Regions from separate parts of the Shewanella sp. ZOR0012 genome, predicted to be linked through region 2. Evidence: riboswitches for the same ligand, from Rfam matches in the RefSeq annotation. Region 2 holds a riboswitch; the other holds the start of a gene.
What was found. Region 2 has a riboswitch for thiamine pyrophosphate ahead of L976_RS17890 (TonB-dependent receptor). Riboswitches for the same ligand answer to the same signal wherever they lie in the genome.

Region 1 (10,289 bases), 890 kb from region 2:
TCATTCAGGTTGAGGATAAGGTGAGAATTAAGCAGTCCCGTGGCTTTGTCGGCGATTTGAATCGTGCGCCATGGGGTATAAAAGCCCGCTTGGGTTTTAACCCGAATACCATCTGACCAAGGAGTAAGATCGGCCTTGAGCTTGCCATCACGCTGTTGATCGAGGGTCATCGAGGCAAAATCAACTAACGCCGCCTCGTGAATGCTTAAATGGGTGCCATCGATCAGTTTAAAGGTAAAAGGGGTGTGGGCTCGGTCGACCTGATTGAGTGCGCTGGTGCGATACAAATATTCGTAGCGGTTCCATCCACGAGAAGGGATCCACCAGGCGGTGGCCTTATCACTCTGGCCAATATTAAATTCGGTGAGTTCATCGGTAATGGCAAGCGGCGTATTGTTCGGCAACGCGTTTTGGGCCGCTAAGTGATAACGAAAGCCGATGCCATCGTCAAAGGCTTTAAACTCGAGGTTTAAGTCGATTTTACCGTCGGTTAATACCACGCTCAGTTGATTGTGTTGATCCTTTACCCACTCCTGCTCACCCCAAGGTTGCTGCCATTTTTTATTGGCACTGGCGGGGTGGCTCGATTTAATGCGAAGACCTTGTCCTAATTCGCCCAGTGAGGCAAAGACTAACCCTAATCGGCTCGGTTCGATAACGGTTTTGCCATGAAAATGGATTTGATATTCGGGGCGGCCCGTATCATCACTCAGACTCAAGACGATTTGCTTATCGGGGGAGCTCAGGTTGAGGGTCTGCGCCGTGGCACCTGTACTCAACAGGCTGCCAATGCTGAGTGCTAGCAAGCTGGGCGTGAATAAATTGTGTCGATTTCGCGTTGGCGAGTTGATGTGGCGGGTGTGGGTAAGCAGATTGCTGAACATTCCCTGATCCTTGTTTTTATAGTGAATATGGGTCAATGCATACTAGTGGTGATGGCTTTTTGCTCGCAATGGGTTGCATACGTATTCACCGATGCGGCCTAGAGGCTGGCAGCCTGATAGTCAAACCTAAAGAGATGGGTTTTAACCGCTGACTCGGGTAGAATGCGCGGCTTTATGGCGCTCAAGCATGTATGGGCGCGATTTTTGAGGCGTCAGCGGTGAAAATCAGTCAGCGATTACAGCAGATCAATCAGATGGTAGAGCAAGGATACGATCATATTTGGGACTGCTGCTGCGATCATGGTTTACTCGGCATGCTGTTACTGCAAAGAAATGCTGCGCCTAAAGTGCATTTTGTCGATTGTGTGGCGCCCTTAATGCAGCAACTCAGCCTTGAGTTAGCTCGGTTTTTCCCCCAGCAGCCTATCTCAAACGCTCAAAACGAAAAAGAGCAAACCACCCATGCCCAAAGTGAATGGCAAGTGCATTGTCTGGATGTGGCGGCGTTGCCACTGGCACATTACGGCAAGCAAGCCAAGCACTTAGTGATTATTGCGGGTGTCGGTGGCGAGTTATTGGTTGAACTGGTGCGCAGCATCGTGTCGTGTTATAGCCAGTATCACAGCGACAATCACAACCATTCTTATCATTCCAGCCCGCTCGAGTTTATTTTGTGTCCCGTGCATCATAATTATCATGTGCGCAGCTCACTTGCTGAGTTGGGATTATCCCTTAAGCAGGAATATTTACTCGAAGAAAATCAGCGCTTCTATGAGATATTGCATTTAACCCATTCGAGTACAGCTTCGAAGCGCAATGACGTGGCGCCCTTAAGTTCGACTGGCTCAATTATGTGGCAAGGGTTAGATGCGGATAAAACCAGCCAGGCTAAGCGTTATCTTGTGCAGACAATCAGCCACTACCAACGTATCCCCGAGAGCCGCTTGCCAAATAAGGCACAAATTGTGGCGGCCTATCAGCAAATCTTGCGGCAACTAAGCAACTGAATTAACCCGTTTCAAGTGTACGTATTGTTGTGCGTGTTGCTTGAAAACGGTTTTGCTCTATAAATCTATAAAGTTGGTTTATGCTATTAGGCCGTTAATCTTGAGTTTTTCTATGCGTTTATTGAAGTCCACCCAAGCTGCCAATATTAATTTAAAACAGGCAAGGATCTTTTATCGCCAAGCCGCCCGAGCCATTGTGTTGTCGGGGGAAGATATTTTGCTGCTCTATACCCAAAAATATCGAGATTACGGCTTGCCCGGCGGTGGTGTGGATAAAGGCGAGAGCATCGAGGTTGGGCTTATTCGTGAGTTACAGGAAGAAACCGGCGCCATTGCAGCTAACGTTATTGCACCCTTTGGCCGCTATGAAGAATATCGACCTTGGTTTCGCGAAGGCGCCAACGTAGTACATATGGATTCCTATTGCTACCTGTGTGAAATCGATATGACTTTAGGTAACCGTGGCTTAGGTGAGCCAAAGCTTGAAGCCCATGAAGTGAAAAACGGTATGCGCCCTGAGTGGATCAATATCCATCAAGCCATTGCCCATAATGAAGAAATTCAGCGCACCTTCGCCAACAAAGGCCAATCTATCGACAGGGAAACCTTTTTGCTGAAACAGATAGTTGCAGAATTATTGTAGATAACGCTTGGCTGGCGACTTTATCACTTAGCCATAAAACTCAGTCTCAAAGCATAGATATAAAAAAGCCCCCCAGAGAATGGCTTGTGTGACTCAGAGTGCGTGAGATGCTAGATCACTGTTAAATAAATACAGAAGAAATGACTCATCGCGCCAGCTAGCACAAACAGATGCCAAATCGCGTGATTGTACGGAATACGTTTGCCGACATAAAAGATCACTCCAAGGGTGTAAAACAACCCGCCCAATAGCAGTAGATTAAATCCAAGCGGTGACATTGCTGCTGTCAAATCGCCAATCACCGTCATACAAAGCCAACCCATCGCCAGATATAACACAAGACTGAGTTTTTTAAATCGGTGAATAAATAAGGTCTTAAATAAAATCCCACCAATAGCCAAAGACCAAATCGCCGTCAGGATAATGGTTGAAAGCTGTCCTTGCAGGCTGATTAACATCAGTGGGGTGTAGGTGCCCGCAATTAAGCAGTAGATAGCACAATGGTCGACAATCTTAAGTTTATGTTTCCAGCCAACATGCGTTACGCTGTGGTACAGGGTGGAACTTAAAAATAACAGGATAAGACTTACGCCATAAATAATAACGCCTGTAAGTTGAATATTGGTGAGATGATCTGCGCCCTTAAGTAGCATAAAGATTAAGCCCACTACACCTGCAATCACCCCTAGGCCATGGCTGATGCTATTGGCTATCTCTTCACTAAGGCTATAGCAACTGATATTCAATGGTTTTTCATGACTCATTTGCGGTTCTATCAAACTCTGGCTTGGCATGCTGTTGATCCACTCGATGACGATAATGATTGAGTCTATCAGTAGATAAAAGGGAAAGCTATAATTGGCTTACACGTGTAAGCTGATTTATTTTACGTGTTCTTGTCATCGGCTATAACACTGATGAGTTCTGTTGTCCTTGTACAAGATTATGGTACTGGTTGACAACTGAATAATGTCACTGCTTTGGAACTTTGTTCGACTCACTTTCTCTAATTCTCCGTAAGATGTCATGGATTTGTTAAGTACTTTATTCATTAAGTACTAAGGGATGGATTTTGCCTGTTCGATCGAATATAGCCCCAGAAGATAGCATCAGATTTGATGCGCACAGCAGTGCCACAAAGGACGAGGCTTTACCATTTTCCGCTTTGCCTTTTTGTGCAACGTTTTTAAGTGCTACAACCCAAGGCGCTACAGATTTGAACACTAAGCCTTTTAGCGCTTTAAGTGTTCATGCCGAGTCTTGCGATAACAATCTACACCTCAATTTAAGTAAAGCAGACCAAAGATCAATCGATAGCGCATTTAAAACATCTTCAAATCTAAGCGGGCTAGAGCGGCCACATTATTTCAATCTTAAGCTATTGCTTTGGGTCATGTTTGGCCATGGCTTACTGCTGTTTTTATTAATTTTTTTATGGCGAACCCAGTCGGAACACTTAGGGCTGCATTTTACTGAATCATCTGCTAACGCACGGACTACAACCAAAGCGTTAAAGGCATATTTTATTTATGCGCCGCCAACGCAAACTGCTCCAGCGGATTCTGCTCAAGATATCTCAGTGGAAGAGTTTATTAACACTAGCGAGCCGATAACCTCACCGCCTAATACCGTAAAGCCGGCAGCTGATATTGAGCAGTCAGCGAAAGTGTCACCAAAAGTCGCAGTAAAGCTGACGCCAAAGCCCATGGAGCAGATAGCCAAACCTCCAGAAGTCAGCGCCCAAGAATCAAAAGTAACAGAATCAAAAGCATCAGTACCAAACACATCTGTGCCTAACACCTCAACGCCGAACACCTCAACTCAGGGCCAAACCCAGCAGAGTGCAAAAGAGGCTGTTAAACCGAAAAAGGCAGAAACCCAATCACGCTCGGCACAAGCGGTAAGTACAGAGCAATCTGCGGTAAGTGGGCAAAGCGGTGGGGTGGCGGGCAGTGTGGGATTGTTTACTCAGCGTTATTTTGAACGACAGCGTGAGCAAGCTTTAGATGATTTAGTGTTAGAGCAAGCAAATCATTACAGCAAACGGTCGAATTTGTCTGAAATGAGCCCCGAGATGGAGGTACTGATTGTGCCCAATGCCGACGATTTTAGCGGCCCCACCAGTTTGGATTTAGAGCTGGATCCGAATCGTATCGTTCGTCAAGGTAATACCTGTTATCGGGTCGTCAAAGTAGGCACCCCAATTAATCCCTATGCTGAGAACTTAGGTTTCCCCTTCGATTGCAGTGGCAAGAAAATGAACCAAGAAATTGATGATGCCATTAAGGCGCAGCTCGATAAAATGATGGTAAAGCGGCCAAAAGGTTAAAAAATAGTGATGATAAATTTTCACTAAAAATAGTTTAAACTATGATCGCTAAAACAAATTTAGATTAAAGTCATTTAAATACATTGCTTTATGTGTTCTTTAATTTTGATTGATAATTTAATTTTTATTCTGAAATTACGCTTGTTTGTTCGCAGCGCTTCTGCCTATACTTTTGCCCATCTTGTCGGAGTGCCTCTTGGCTGAGACCGTTTATTCGGGATCCGTTGAACCTGATCAGGTTAAAACCTGCGAAGGAAACAAGCATAATAACTTCCATTAAATCGTATCAGCGGCCAGCTTTTGCCCTGTATTAACCCATCGATTTAGTCGTTATTGAGTCAGTAAATCCACTTACGGTTTACAAGGCTCAGCTCTCAACACTCAAGTCTCCAGACAAGCAACCCCATTTTTATTTGTTAAAGTGAGATTGCTTATGTCCAGTTTAGAATCGTCCTCAGAATCACTTGCCGTGAACACTCATGGGCAAACGAACCGCCGTGTGGCGCGCGCCGAGGCGCAAGCCTTTATCGATACCCTTAAACCATTACAACATCCTAATTCGCAAAAACTTTATTTGCAGGGAAGCCGTGCGGATTTACGTGTGGGGATGCGGCAAATTCTGCAAACCGATACGCGGATTGGCGGCACGGCGATCGCGGCCAACGTTGAGAAAAATCCTCCCATTCCGGTGTACGACTGCGCTGGCCTGTATTCCGATCTGGCTGCGCAAATTAACGTGCGCCAAGGACTAGCCAAACTCAGATTACCGTGGATTATCGAGCGCCAAGATACCGAAGTACTCGATTGCGCGACCTCAGATTTTACCCAGCAACGCCTAAAGGATGATGGGCTCGATCATCTGCGTTTCGAAGCAGGCTCAAGTGCGATTGTTCGTCCTCGCCGTGCCTTACCTGGTAAACGCGTGAGCCAACTACACTATGCCCGCCAAGGGATTATTACCCCTGAAATGGAATATGTGGCGATTCGGGAAAATATGGCGCTCGCCCAGGTGCAAGATGAAATCTTAAACCGCCGCGGCCATGGTGAATCCTTTGGTGCCGTAATAGGTAAACCAATTACCCCTGAGTTTGTCCGCGACGAAATTGCCCGTGGACGCGCCATTATTCCGTTAAATATCAATCATCCCGAAGCTGAGCCTATGATTATTGGCCGTAACTTTTTAGTCAAAGTGAACGCCAATATCGGTAACTCGGCGGTCACGTCTTCCATCGAGGAGGAAGTGGAAAAGCTTGTTTGGTCAACCCGTTGGGGCGCGGACACTGTGATGGACTTGTCCACTGGCCGCTATATCCATGAAACCCGTGAATGGATTATCCGTAACTCGCCAGTGCCGATTGGCACAGTGCCGATTTATCAAGCACTGGAAAAAGTGAATGGTGTTGCTGAACACCTGACCTGGGAAGTGTTTCGCGATACTTTGATTGAGCAAGCGGAGCAGGGCGTCGATTACTTTACCATCCATGCGGGCGTGTTATTGCGCTATGTGCCTATGACCGCTAAACGGGTGACAGGGATTGTGTCCCGCGGCGGCTCAATCATGGCCAAATGGTGCTTGAGCCACCATCAAGAAAACTTCCTCTATACCCATTTTCGTGAGATTTGCGAGCTATGTGTCGCCTACGATGTATCGCTGTCATTAGGCGACGGTATGCGACCTGGCTCCATTGCCGATGCCAATGATGAGGCGCAGTTCGCCGAGCTTGAAACCTTAGGTGAGCTAGTCAAAATCGCCTGGGAATACGATGTGCAGACCATTATCGAAGGGCCTGGGCATATCCCGATGCAGCTCATCAAGGAGAATATGGATAAGCAGCTTATCCACTGCGCCGAGGCGCCGTTTTATACCCTAGGGCCGCAAATTACCGATATTGCGCCGGGTTACGATCATTTCACCTCAGGGATCGGTGCGGCTATGATCGCATGGTATGGCTGCGCCATGCTCTGCTATGTGACGCCGAAAGAGCACTTAGGTTTACCCAATAAGCAGGACGTCAAACAAGGGCTGATTGCCTACAAGATTGCCGCCCATGCGGCCGATATTGCCAAAGGCCACCCGGGCGCTCAGATCCGCGACAATGCGTTATCTAAGGCGCGATTCGAATTCCGCTGGGAAGATCAATATAACCTCGGACTTGACCCTGAGACCGCCCGAGCCTATCACGATGAATCCCTGCCACAGGAGTCGGCCAAGGTTGCGCATTTTTGCTCTATGTGTGGCCCTAAGTTCTGCTCAATGAAGATCACCCAAGATGTGCGCGACTATGCGGCAAGCCTTGAAGCGGATGCAAAGGCACAAAGCTTTGCTGCTGAGACTGACGGTGCGCTTGCGCCATTAAGTTCCATTCAGCAGGTGAAAACGGGAGATTCTAAATTAAGCCATATCGCTGTCAAAACCCAAGAAGAGTTAACCGCCGCCATGGCGCAAAAATCGGCAGAGTTTGCGGCTTCGGGTGCCAAGTTGTATCTACCGATGGGCGAGGCTAATACAGCTAAAACTGCCAATGAATCGGGCAAGTATCAGGATGGGAGTGAGCTCAAACCAACAGCACAGGTTGCGGAGGTTTGATAATGACCCCTGCGAAACATATTAGCCAGGTGGCGCCTAAACCTATCGTCTGGACCATTGCCGGTTCAGACAGCGGTGGCGGCGCGGGGATCCAAGCCGACTTAGCCACCATCAAGGATTTGGGCGGCCATGGATGCAGCGTGATCACCACGCTAACGGCCCAAAGTTCAGTAGCGGTGGCGTTAGTTGAGCCTGTGAGTGAGGCAATGTTACTCACACAGCTCTCGACCCTGTTAGCCGATCTACCGCCTCAGGCGATTAAGATTGGTTTACTCGCAAATCAGCAACAAGTGCACTTAGTAGCCGATTGGTTGGCTGGTTTTAAAACCCAATTTCCACTCGTCCCCGTTATTCTCGACCCTGTGATGGTTGCAAGCTGTGGAGACGAACTCGGCGATAAGAGCACGGCGAGTAAACCTCTGGATTTTGCACCCTTTAAGGGCTTGATTAGCCTGATAACGCCGAATGTGCAGGAGTTGGCAAGGCTTACTGTCGCCACAGACAAACGAGCTTCAGCCATTCATACAAAAGCAGAATTCGCCGCTGCGGCAATGCAACTCTCTGCGCAATTAGCTTGCAGCGTATTAGCCAAGGGCGGCGATATTGATTTTGCGGCTCAGGCAAGTGCTGGCATTAACACCAGTGATGTCTTAAGCGATCAAAAAAGCGATATCACAAGTCATCGCATCGCTACAGAGAATCAGCGTTTGGCGGAGGATTTGTTGATTTGTCATCAGGTTACTGGCTGCTCACCGCTTGACGAGAATGGTGGTTTTTGGCTCAGTAGTGCGCGGATAAACACGCGCCATAACCACGGCAGTGGTTGTACTCTGTCTTCAGCCATCGCCTCGGTGCTAGCTTTTGGCTTTGTATTGCAGGATGCGGTTGTGGTAGCAAAAGCCTATGTCAATCAAGGCTTAACTTATGCAGTCGGGATTGGCCAAGGCCCCGGACCACTCGCGCGTACCGCATGGCCGCACAGCTTAATGGCGTATCCTTACGTCACTTCTTACACTAAAAATAGCTTGAATGAATCCAGTGATTTGCAATGCGGCGCGTTTAAGCGCCTTGATCCTGACTTAGGGATTTATCCCGTTGTCGATAACTTACTGTTACTCGAACAATTATTGGCGGGGGGCGTGAAGACGGTACAGCTCAGGATAAAGTCTAATGCGCTAAAGTCTAATGTGCTGGCGTCGGACGAACTTGAGGCACAAATCCAAACCGCGATTGCCTTAGGTAAACACTATGATGCGCAGCTTTTTATCAATGATCATTGGCAGTTAGCGATAAAGCATGGCGCATTTGGGGTACATCTTGGACAAGAAGATCTGGCGGTGACGGATCTAAACGCCATTCATGGCGCGGGATTGGCGCTTGGCATCTCTAGCCACGGTTATTTCGAGTTGCTGCGTGCCCATCAACATGCGCCATCTTACATCGCCCTTGGGCATATTTTCCCGACGACGACCAAGCAAATGCCATCGGTGCCACAAGGGTTATTCAAGTTAGCGCATTATGTTGAACTGTTAAAAGCGCATTATCCCTTAGTGGCAATTGGCGGCATCGGGCCTTCGAATCTTGCCCAAGTCAAAGCCTCTGGGGTGAACAATATTGCCGTGGTGCGGGCGATTACCGAATCAAGCGATCCAATAATGGCCTTTGCCGAATTGACGCGAGCTTGGGAGTCAAGCTTATGAGCATGACACAAGAGCAGGCGCAATCCCTTGCCGATAAAGACTTTATTCGTTATTCGCGGCAAATATTTTTACCTGAGGTCGGCGAGACTGGCCAGTTGCAGCTTAAACAGGCTCATGTCCTTATCGTAGGCTTAGGCGGCCTTGGGCAATTGGCTGCGCAGTATTTAGCCTGCGCCGGTGTTGGGCGCTTAACGCTTGTCGACGGTGATAGGGTGGAATTGTCCAATCTGCCAAGGCAATTACTCTTTAATGACGACGATATTGACCATCACAAAGCCCTCATTGCTAAACAGAAATTAGCCGTGTTGGCGCACGGTTGTGAGATTGATGCCTTTGCCGAGCATTTGACTCTCGAGTCTGCGAACACTGTATTTTCTGGTCTGTTAACCCATGGTGAAGAGACGAGGTTAGTGCTTGATTGTACTGATAACCTTACTGCGCGCCATTGTATCAATCGGTTGTGTATTGAGCATGCCTTGCCTTTGGTGAGCGCCTCGATTGCTGCCTTTAACGGCCAATTGTTTGCGGTTGATCAGCGGCGATTTCCCGCAGGCGGCTGTTATCACTGTATCTTCCCCTCGAATACTCGCGCGCCACAAAACTGTAGCAGTCAAGGAGTGCTCGGCCCCAGTGTCGGCGTGATGGCATCGATGCAGGCGCTGCTAGCGATGCAATTGTTGCTCTTAGCCACGCCGCCAACTTCTACAACAAAACAAACGGGTAATCAGTCTTTCGAAGAGACAAGTCACCCAGTCACCTCCACGAGAGCGCTACTTGGCCGATTTTGGCGTTTCGATGCCAAGTTACTCCAATGGCATTCGGCCGCATTAACCCGTGATCCCGAGTGCAAGGTGTGCGGATTAAAGCCGAGTGCATTAATGCAATCAACCACAGCTGCTTCATTCAAATCTGTCTCTAATCGAGGTTTGTTATGATTTTAATTCATCTCAATAATGTGCCCCAAACACTTCAACAACCGCTCAGTTTACAAGCCTTGTTAGAAGCACAAAATATTTGCCAACACTCGGTTGCCTTAGTGCTTAACGAGGCCGTTGTGCCAAAACACCGATGGTCATCTATCCTATGCCACCATGAGGATAAGATTGATGTATTTGCCGTGGTCGCGGGAGGTTAAGATG
Region 2 (10,289 bases):
TACTGGCTGCCATCCTTTTGCGGTTTTTTCGGTGCGGCTACCGCTGGGGTGCCAACATATAAAAAGCCGACGATTTGATCCTCTGGTGCTAAGCCTAACGCCGCATTCACATTGGCATCAAAGGCAAAATCCCCCGTGCGCCACACTGCGCCTAATCCTAAGGCAAACGCGGCCTGCTGCATGGCCATCGTAGCGCAGCCCGCTGCAATTTGCTGCTCGAGCACTGGCACTTTAGGATGTTGTTGGGTTTTCGCTACAACCGTAATCACCATGGGCGCGCGCATCGGCATCCCTTTGGCTTTGTTGATAAAATCTTCATCGGCGCCGCAGGCTTTGGCGGCATTAACATAGATATCCGCTAAGGTGTCTAAACCCTTCCCCGTGGCAATAATAAATTCCCACGGTGCTAACGCGCCATGATCCGGCACTCGAATCGCCGCATCTAAAATGATTTTAAGCTCATGCTCATTGGGTGCTGGCGCGGTTAATCTTGGAGTAGATTGGCGGGTGAGTAAAAGTTCGATAGCGTCCAAGTAATTATCCCTGTTCTTATAAATGAGTGCGTATAAATTGGCTCAAGCATAGCAAATTGCGGCTAAAGAGGTACAAAAAATCCCACGTAAAAGTGGGATTGAAAGCGTTTACAGGCAAGGTCGCTCGGCTTACTTTATGCCATAACGCTTAGCGATAACGTAATCAAGACTGGTATAACGCCCACCACCTAGGCTTAAGAGTGCCAGCAACATAATGAAATAGGTCACCGCAAACTCAATTCCATTATTCAATACAACCAAGTTACCTGAACTGGTTAACCAATCGTAATTGCCGTATTGCTGCAACAGGGATTTGGCCTTATCCAGCTTGTCACCCGCCTCGAGCACCCGCTCATTTGCCAGCCATGAACTGCCATCGGCAATTGCCAGCCAACCATTAGGCCAATGCACGGTAAAAGCGGCCACCAGCATAGTGATCATCAGCGGGATAGAAATCAGTCGTGTGGCTAATCCGAGCAATAACAAAATCGCCCCAAAAAACTCAGTGCCCGCCGCCAGCGCGGCCATTAATGTCGGCATTGGTAGACCCAGCCCCCAGTCGGGATTCGCAAACCAAGCGACGGTGTCTTCAAAATGTGCGAGTTTGTTATACCCAGCCTGCATCAGTACAGGTGCAAGATAGAGCCTAAGGGCTAAGGGTGCGAGTCCATCAAACAGACGGCTAGCATTGAGTGATTTTTGGTAAAAAGAAACGAGGGACATGGGTTATATCTTCAACAAAATGACGTTGTTCAATAGACCTTGTCACCAGGATTAATCTTTCATAGTCTTAACAGCCTTTTCGATTCCCTCTTGATTTAATTCGCGAAGATCTTGAATAAGCTTGTTCAGCTTCTTATAAAAATGTTTCGACTGCTTAGGTGTCAAACTAGCATTAATGGCCAGCAATAACGCCCCAAAGGCCTCGGTATTTTGCCTTAAAATAGCGCGGTGTTTTTCTGATTTAAGCTCGTCTGGCTGTGTCATCAGCAACGTCAAACGCTCGGTCAACAGCGGAATATCGCTGCGCTGCCCGAGGGCTATCTCAAACTGGCGTAGCCATTCATGGCGGTAGTCGAGCCACATATCTAGGGTGGATAACCGCTGTTGATTATATTGATGGATAAGCGCTTTTTGCTCATCCGTTACGCTCCCCAGCCAGTCATCGAATTGCTCGATAAGATTCTCATCGGCCTCTTGTTGTAACTGCTCTGGAGTTTTACCGGCAAATTCCTTAATTAATTCCTGCTCGTCTTTTCGAGACAGGGTAAGAATTTGCTTTACCTGAGAATCCGTTAATGATGCGATGATCGGCAGCATGTCAGGTAGCGCAAACTCAAATAACCTAAACCAATGCCGCTTGGCGAGTGTGACATGCTCAGCCCAAAGCGCAGGGGTTAAGGTATTGGTTTGAATGAGATGTTCAACTTCGGTTAACTGCGACACATAGTGAGCAAGCTCTTCAGATTGATGCCAACGCACAAACTTTTCGATAAGCCGATCCATACTCTTTTGCTGAGTTTTATCTAAAGTGACATAGTCATCTAATTCCCAACCGATAGCCCAATCCAGAAAATGGTAACTAAACTTAGTCGAACACGCGGATACCCCAAACACCAATACCAACAGCAACAAGGTTTTTTTCATCAATTTGCGTCCTTTCTCTCTTTGTCATCCTACGACACCCAAGTTAACAAAAAGTTGCACCAATAACATAGCAGTAAACATCACGCAGTGTTTGACCTTAACTGTTTTGCTTAAGTGGTTTTACAGAGGATAATTGGTGCAAGCATCTTTGACTAAGTGTGGAAGCGTAAAGATGTGTTTAAGCGTCTTAGCTTACCAGCGGCCAAAAGCTATCAAACCAAGCAAGATACGCCTGCTGACGCTCTACATCGGTTTGCGCCGCCATCAGTAGCGCCCAGTAAAGCGCAAACACCCAATACATTTCAATTGCAGCTGGAATCGCCGTTATTGCTGTGGATGTGAGGCCTGGATGTTTTGCAAGATATTGCTGCACTAAAATATGCCGCTGTGCAGGCGTTAATCTGTGGGTCGCCAGCACAGCGGCCAGCTCACATAAAGGATGAGAGGCAGTGGCGTATTCAAAGTCGATACAATACAGCCGGTTATCCTTTATCAGTAGATTATGCGGATTTAAGTCTCGATGGCAAAATTGCGCCGCCACCAAACAATCGGCTAACGCTTTTGTCCAACGATGAATTTGCGGTTGTAAGCCCAACAATGAGTCCAACCGCGTCTGCCAAGCGCTGCCTTTATCGGTTGCAGCAAAGGCTAATAACTGCTGATGATATTGCTGCCACTGCTCAGTCACGCTGATGTGATAAGGCCCAGCGGATTGCAAGCGTAGCTGTTGCAATAATTGCTGCAATAGAGCATGTGCATAATTTGGGCACTGGGATTCAAGTAATGTCAGCGGTGTGAACTCGGCGGCGAAAGACTGAGGTGTGGGAGTCTCGTATAATGCGCACTCAAGATTTTCAGCATGCGCTTGCAGCCACCTTTGCACCCACAATTCTCCATGGGTGAATTCGGCCGCACTACACTGATATTCCAAGTCGTTCCAGTTAACCACGTGATAAAAATCAGCCCCGTCGCCGAGCATTTCCGGCGTCCGAGAAACGTTAACTCGACAGGCAATCTCCTGTGATTCGATAAATGCACTTACATAGTAACGATAATCGCAACTTGCCCATATCAGCTCAGGCGCAAGCTTTGCCTTAGCTAGATTACGCCAATAAAACAACTCCTGCTCTCGAGAACAAAACCGGTTGGCAGCATCGGCATTAAGACGTAACACGTATTGTGCCGCAGGTGTTTGAATATGATAGTTATGATTACTTAATCCACCCGCCAACTCATGGATATGCGTGATATGGCTTAGCCCTGCCTGGCGTAATATCGGTACCAGCCTTGCAAACGCCTCAGCAGATAACGGCTGCATTAACGGCTTACCACTGATGTTGCAGTTAAGATCTTAGGTGTTGGCAGTTGGTCCATATCGGTATTTGTCATCACTTAACCAAGTAACTTAGCGGCACGTTCGCCATTAAGATTGAGACGACTCTCAGCCAGTGCGGTGCGCCATAGGAAATAGCCCACAACAGCTAACCCCACATAAAGCACAAATAATAATGAGGTCAGCATAAGGCCTTTACTCAAGTAGAGGTAAATCGACACCAGATCGATAACGACCCAATACAGCCAGTTCTCCAACACTTTTTTGGCGACTAAATAGGTGGTCATCACCGCAAAACAGGTGGTCGCAGCATCGAGATAAGGAAAAGAAGCTTGAGTAAAGGTCGCCATACCATGACCAATACCAAGGGAGACTAGCGTGGTTGCAGCAATCAACTTTAAATGGGTTTTCAGCGGCCAAGTGGTCACCTTAACACCTTGATGTTTATCACCACCTTGAGTCCAGAGCCAATAGCCATAAAGTGCCATGCCCATATAATAGATATTGAGCATCGACTCCATCAGCAATGCTACTTTCCAAAACAACACAGTGTAAATGGCCGTGCTGGTAAATGCCGCCGCCCAGCACCATACGCTTGCCTTCATAGCCAGTAGCAAATACGCCATGGCTAATACCACAGCAAGTGCTTCCCACGCGGTCATCACATGGACTTCCCCAAGGGCGGCATTAACACTATTGACTAGCGTTAACCATAAATCTGTCATTGCCTTACTCTCACGATAAATCGCATTCTAAAAACCTGTAGGCTTGAGCCGTAACTGTATGAACGAGCCTTAAATTAACCACTAATATCGCGCAATGGCTTAGCTCATTAAAGGCGTTACTCGCTGTGGGCTAAATTTAGCTCGCCACCAATAAACTTACACACAAACACGGCTTTGCCCCACTTCTCATGGGCGGCTTGCATTTCGGTGGCCAGCATCGCCATCACGTCCGAATAGTCGCCGCACACTTGGGTCGCCATCGCATTGGTAACACGTTGAATCGTTGGATAACTGTCTAAACGATGAATAAACCATTTAATTGGATCGAGGTAGTTTTCATTAAAAGGATACATGCTAATTTCGGCGGTCAGTTTCATCTTCAATCCTTATTTCAAATACTTATTATAAAAATAGCCGCACCGTGAAACGGTATAGCATAGCGCTTCAAGTATCTCTCCACAGCGCGGCTAGCTTGGGCACTACATAAACTTAACGTTCAGTGTTACCCCAATTTGGCGTGGGTCGCCGTAGCGGATATATTGTTTTTCCGCCCAGCCATTATCGGGCTCATTACCAAAATAGAAGCCACGAACGCCATATTCTTCATCAAATAGGTTGCGGCCCCATAAATACGCTGACCACGCACTTGCCTCATAACCTAAACGCGCATTCACAACAGTATATGGCTCGGAGCGCGAATCGTTACTGTCTGAGTAGTAAAACTTGCTCTTACCACTCATATTCAAGTTGGCAAACCAACCCGAATTCGCACGATAAGTGCCGCCTAGGCTATAGGTTAAGTGCGGTGAATGGGCCAGATCGCGCCCCGTTAAATCCACATCAGTACCGTATTTATCTTGATATTGGTAATTACCGTAAGCAGTCTGTAACCAACCAAGGCTTGAGTAAAACTGGAGATTATCCGTGGCATACCAAGTTGCATCTAGTTCGGCACCGTAGTTGTTTGAGCTACCCGCATTTTCAGTGTAGAGAATAAACCGTTGTGGCTTATTAGGATCTTGCTGGGAAGCAGCCACCTGCTGATCTTGTCTATCCATATAGAACAGCGCCAGATTAGTATCGATAAGCCCTTCAAACCAATGGGATTTTAAACCGATTTCGTAGTTGTATAAGGTTTCAGTATCAAACTCTTTTTTATCATTGAGTTCGACTGGCAAGGTCATATTAAAACCACCCGCCTTGTAACCCCGCGCCACACGGGCGTAAATATTGTGGGACTCATTCAGCACTTTACTGAGTGCGATATGCCCACCCCACATGGTTTCACTCGGATCGAAATTATCATTGTTGGTGTCGGAGTAATGGCTATTACGACGCTCCACACGTAGCCCAACAGACAAGGCATAGTCAGCACCTAAATCGGTGTCCAGCTGGCCAAATAACGCATAGTTTGTGGCCTCATACTGCGAATCTAACACTTCGTCAGGCCAGGTATTATATTCAGAATACAATTGGTTATCTTCTTTAAGGTTCATGGCATAAACCCCAAGTAACCAATCGGTTGAGTCTGCAAAAATACGGCCTTGGTCGGTCGAGCTTAAGCGGAACTCTTGGGATAAGGTTTTACGCTGACCGGTTTTGTCCCAAAAGTAATCGTACTGACAAGGCGATACATTACCGCCCTCTTCACATTGTTTAGATGCCCAATACTCAGGGTTCGCCCAATCGCCATCGTAACTATAGTGATGATCGGTATTGGCAAATGACGTCAGCGAGGTCAACTCAAACTGCTCTGCCCCCGAATATGTCGCTTTAAAACCTGCGCCGGTGGTGCGCTGGCTATCGACACCCGGTTGATCAGATAGGGTGTTTGTCGGATCGTTGGTCAAACTCCAGACATCATAACCGTTATCAAAATCGGCATGCAGCAGAGTTAAATCCAGTTGCAGATCATCGGTGGCATACCAGCGCAATTTCGCGCGGCCGGTAAATTCATCACGGCCATTGGTATCTTCTTTATTTAAATAGATATTGTCGCGATAACCGTTTTGCTGATGTTGCTGCAGTGCCACACGATACAGCAATTTGCCTGAATCGCTTAACGGCCCTGAGCTAAAACCACTGAAGGTTTGTAGATCGTCATTACCTAAAGAAACCTCGGCGCCATGTTCAAACACATCGGTTGGGTCGTTACTCTTAAGGTAAATTAAGCCCGCTAACGCATTGGCGCCATAACGGGTTCCCTGCGGGCCGCGTAACACTTCAACCTGCTGCAGATCGTACATGCTCGACACCATGCCGATACCGGATAAATCAATATCATCAACAATATAACCAACGGATGAGTTAGGCGCGCCTTGATATTGCTCCTGCTCACCCACGCCACGGATCTGAAAATACTTGGGGCGAGAACTACCACCTGACCAGTTAAAGTTGGCGATGGAGTTCATCACATCTTCAAAGTGCTGGGCGCTTTCATCTTGAATTTGCTGGGCATCGATAACGGTAATGCTTGAAGGCATTTTTTCTAGACTGGCACTGCGAAAATCCGCCGTAACCACCATGATTTCCATATCATTATTGGGATCAGGTTTGTCGATAGCATCGGTTTGCGCCCATGCCGACGCACTTAACGCCGCAGAGACGGCCAGCGCTAATGGTGCACGAGTTAACGATATCGTGAAGACTGAAGATTGGTTGTTAGACTTTTTGTTAGACATAGGACCTCAAATACATGTTTGAGATCCGGCAACGAATAAGCGATTCAGAAGTGTGCTGTTGATTGGCCCATTCCTACGCCGGTATTAGCCGGATCAGGTTCTAAGGGTTCGTCTGATGACATCTCAGTCTGCCGAATGTTGGCAAACACCCCTTGGCGGCGCTTAGTATACATGACGAAAATAATAAAGTAGACACACTTGTGCCGGCGATATCCTTAAATATCACTAAAACCTTGTCTTTCTACACAATGTTAAAAATCTTATGCCAAACGCCCGCAATCCCAATGCCTAAAATCGCCAGTCAACTCCTTTGGCCATTTGACCGTTTATCACGATAATGTTATAGAAGGCCGCCATTTTACATAGGATAAGAGGATCACACTCAATGCAGCTAAAACCGTTAGCCAAAGGACGTTATAGCCAGCGATGGGAGCAAGACTATCCCCTTATTGAAGCGGTGATACTCAGCTGTATCAGCGAAGTTAAAATGCTTAAAAAAGGCGCCCATCTAATGACACAAGGTGAAGCCATGACCTCACTGGTGTTGGTAAAACAAGGGCGCGTGTCGCTTGGCCATACCGCCAGAAATGGTCGATGTTTTCAATTGGGGACTATCGATTGTGATTCGCAACTCTTTGGTGAAATGGAGTTTTTTACTCAGTATCACTGCCAGTTGGATATTATTGCTAATGAAGCCTTAGAAATCATGGTCATTAGCGCCGAAAAACTACAACATTCCCTCGGCCAGCACCCACAGCTAGCGTTATTTTTTGCCAGCGCCATTGCCATTGACTACCAAGACACCGTCGATATTTTTACCCGGCGCCTGCTGTATCCCATCAGCTATAACGTGGCATATGATATTTACCACGAATATTTAAATGATTTACCCGTTGATGGCTTTAGTAAGCGTTATTTAGAAGCGGAGCGATTTGGTACAACCGATCGCGTTTACCGACGGGCACTACAGTTGCTTGAAGAACGTGGCCTGATTGAACGCAATAAAGAAGGCATAAGGATTAAAGATCTCAATGCCCTTAAACAATTTGTTGAAGCTGCGATATAACCAAATTAAAAAAGCCCACTCTCAAGATTATTCATTAGCAATGAGTGGGCCAAATCAATTAACGTCGCAAATGAACTTTAGGCCGCAGCAGGTTTCATTCGGCCTGAAACAATCAGCATGATAAATATCGCAACATAAAGTAGCGGGATAACATACATCACCGTTTGCAATCCAATAATACGTTCAAAGAATGAGCTAATGGCGGGACTAAACATCGCCCCCGTGCTGCCACTGATCAAAATATAAGACACATTTTTACTGCTCGCCTTTTTAACAAAAGACACACCATAAGCAATAAATGCGTTGTAAAGAGCTGCGCACACAAAGCCATAACCATAGGTTAAATAACCTATCCAATTAAGCTTATCAGTTGTCACAATCATAAAGGTGATGACCATAGCAAGGCCGATAATTGCGACTAGAAAATGGTGGATTTTTACCCGAGTCACAATCAGCGTCGAAATTAACGCACCAATCAGTGCGGCTGACCAATATTGAGTAATAATATTGCCCGCGTCTTCAAATGGAATATCAAATTTTTGCTTAACAAATAAAGGGGCCCAGGTTAAAAACGTATACAGCGCCAACATGCCTAAAAATAACCCAATGCCACCGCTAATAATGCCGAAATTCCATTCAGATTGTTGCTTATCTTCCGTATTCGATGATTGCTCACATAGCGAAAAATTAGTGAACAAAGTAATAATCACGGTTCCTAACGCGACTAAACCTACGGCTAAGTAACTGTAACTCCATGACAATGAACTTGTGAGTGCGTAAGTTGTGATTAAAGGGAAAATAACCCCCGCAATATTAAATGTGGCATCTTGCACGACGAGCATGGTGCTTTGTAATTTCTCTTGCCACACTGATACCACTATCGTACCCGCAATACATAGCCCCACACCGCCACAAAAACCAATCAAGGTCATGGCTATCATCACCACTTGTAGCGAAGTGGTAAGATGTAACGCGACAGCACACAATGCCACTAGGCTGTAACTAATTAAGGTAATTCGCTTGATACCCAATTTTTCAATAAAGAAAAAAGCGGCAATAGTCCCCGCCAGTGCGCCGCCATTAAGCAAGGAGAATATTGAAGCAACGTCATTCACGTTTGCTGCAAATTTATCCGCTATGGGTTCAATCAGCATCCCAAATTGAGTGGCAAAGCCCGCCATTATAAAATTAGCGAGAAAACTAATTGCGGTTAAGGTGATTTTATTATTCATTTTGTCATTCCATCAGTGAAATGCTAAGGGTACAAAGGATAGCGTTAACCCTAATTAAGCGCGGTTTCTAAAGCGAGCTCGATCATATTATTAAAGGATAATTGACGCTCTTGCGCCGTGGTTTCTTCACCAGTTAAACAGTGGTCCGACACGGTCAAAATGGCTAAGGATTCAATTCCCTGTTGATGTGCCAAGCCATAAAGTCCTGCCACTTCCATATCAATACCTAACACCCCGAAACGCTCAAGCGCCGGGATCATATCTTCGTCGGGATCATAATAAAGATCGCCACTAAATACGTTGCCAACTTTCACGCTAATGCCTTTTTCATTGGCTTTGGTATAGGCTTTGTGCAGTAAGGAAAAGGTGGCTGAGGTCGCCATTTGGTAGCCACTGCTGCGTTTAGCATTCGTTGGGGAATCCGTACCAGCGGCTTGAGCTAAAATCACATCGCGCATTTCGACATGCTGTTGGGTCGCCCCTAAACTGCCGATACGAATAATACGTTTAACGCCGAAAAAATTAATCAACTCATGGCCATAGAGCACCATAGATGAAATACCCATACCATGGCCCATCACCGAAATGCGTTGCCCTTGGTAATAACCGGTGTAACCCAACATATTGCGAACGTTAGTCACTTCTACGGCATCGGTAAGATAGGTTTCTGCTATATATTTAGCCCGCAGCGGATCGCCAGGCATAATAACAGTTTCTGCAAAATCAGTAGGTTGCGCATTAATATGAGCCGTCATAGATCTATCCTCATGTGGTAATATGCAGATAGTAGTGCTCAACCGCGAAATATTTTTAGGACTAAAGTCCGGATCTTCTGTTGTAATCCCCCTTTTTTGTTAAAAGTGGATGATTTATCGCAACGTTTACACTTAGCATCATAAAACTTAATAACAAAATCTCATTTAACACATTGTATTTGATACAAATAAAAAGACTTACTCCCAAAAGAGTAAGTCTTTTTAAATATAGAGAACCCGGCACAGACTCTACTAAAACAAACACCAATCTAGTTTGAATGGGTCTCGCGCACATAAACGTCAAATTTTACCACTTG

Region 1: another riboswitch for thiamine pyrophosphate. It lies ahead of thiC (phosphomethylpyrimidine synthase ThiC); the one in region 2 lies ahead of L976_RS17890 (TonB-dependent receptor).

The regions. Positions count from the first base shown of each region.
Region 1 is NZ_JTLE01000094.1:4,589,037-4,599,325, forward strand. Features, by position in the region: partial or broken gene L976_RS22545 (glycoside hydrolase family 97 catalytic domain-containing protein) at 1-884, opposite strand, end outside; gene L976_RS21785 (tRNA (adenine(22)-N(1))-methyltransferase) at 1,103-1,891, shown strand; gene L976_RS21790 (NUDIX hydrolase) at 2,004-2,534, shown strand; gene trhA (PAQR family membrane homeostasis protein TrhA) at 2,645-3,328, opposite strand; gene L976_RS23705 (hypothetical protein) at 3,579-3,758, opposite strand; gene L976_RS21800 (hypothetical protein) at 3,751-4,863, shown strand; TPP riboswitch at 5,039-5,137, shown strand; gene thiC (phosphomethylpyrimidine synthase ThiC) at 5,297-7,450, shown strand; gene thiE (thiamine phosphate synthase) at 7,453-9,150, shown strand; gene L976_RS21815 (HesA/MoeB/ThiF family protein) at 9,147-10,085, shown strand; gene thiS (sulfur carrier protein ThiS) at 10,082-10,285, shown strand; gene L976_RS21825 (thiazole synthase) at 10,287-10,289, shown strand, end outside.
Region 2 is NZ_JTLE01000094.1:3,698,820-3,709,108, forward strand. Features, by position in the region: gene L976_RS17860 (NAD(P)H nitroreductase) at 1-533, opposite strand, end outside; gene L976_RS17865 (HvfX family Cu-binding RiPP maturation protein) at 663-1,256, opposite strand; gene L976_RS17870 (DUF6279 family lipoprotein) at 1,308-2,180, opposite strand; gene L976_RS17875 (phosphotransferase) at 2,368-3,498, opposite strand; gene pnuC (nicotinamide riboside transporter PnuC) at 3,573-4,238, opposite strand; gene L976_RS17885 (hypothetical protein) at 4,355-4,615, opposite strand; gene L976_RS17890 (TonB-dependent receptor) at 4,718-6,919, opposite strand; TPP riboswitch at 6,973-7,082, opposite strand; gene L976_RS17895 (Crp/Fnr family transcriptional regulator) at 7,305-7,985, shown strand; gene tsgA (MFS transporter TsgA) at 8,063-9,217, opposite strand; gene deoD (purine-nucleoside phosphorylase) at 9,268-9,972, opposite strand; partial or broken gene L976_RS17910 (YcfL family protein) at 10,242-10,289, opposite strand, start outside.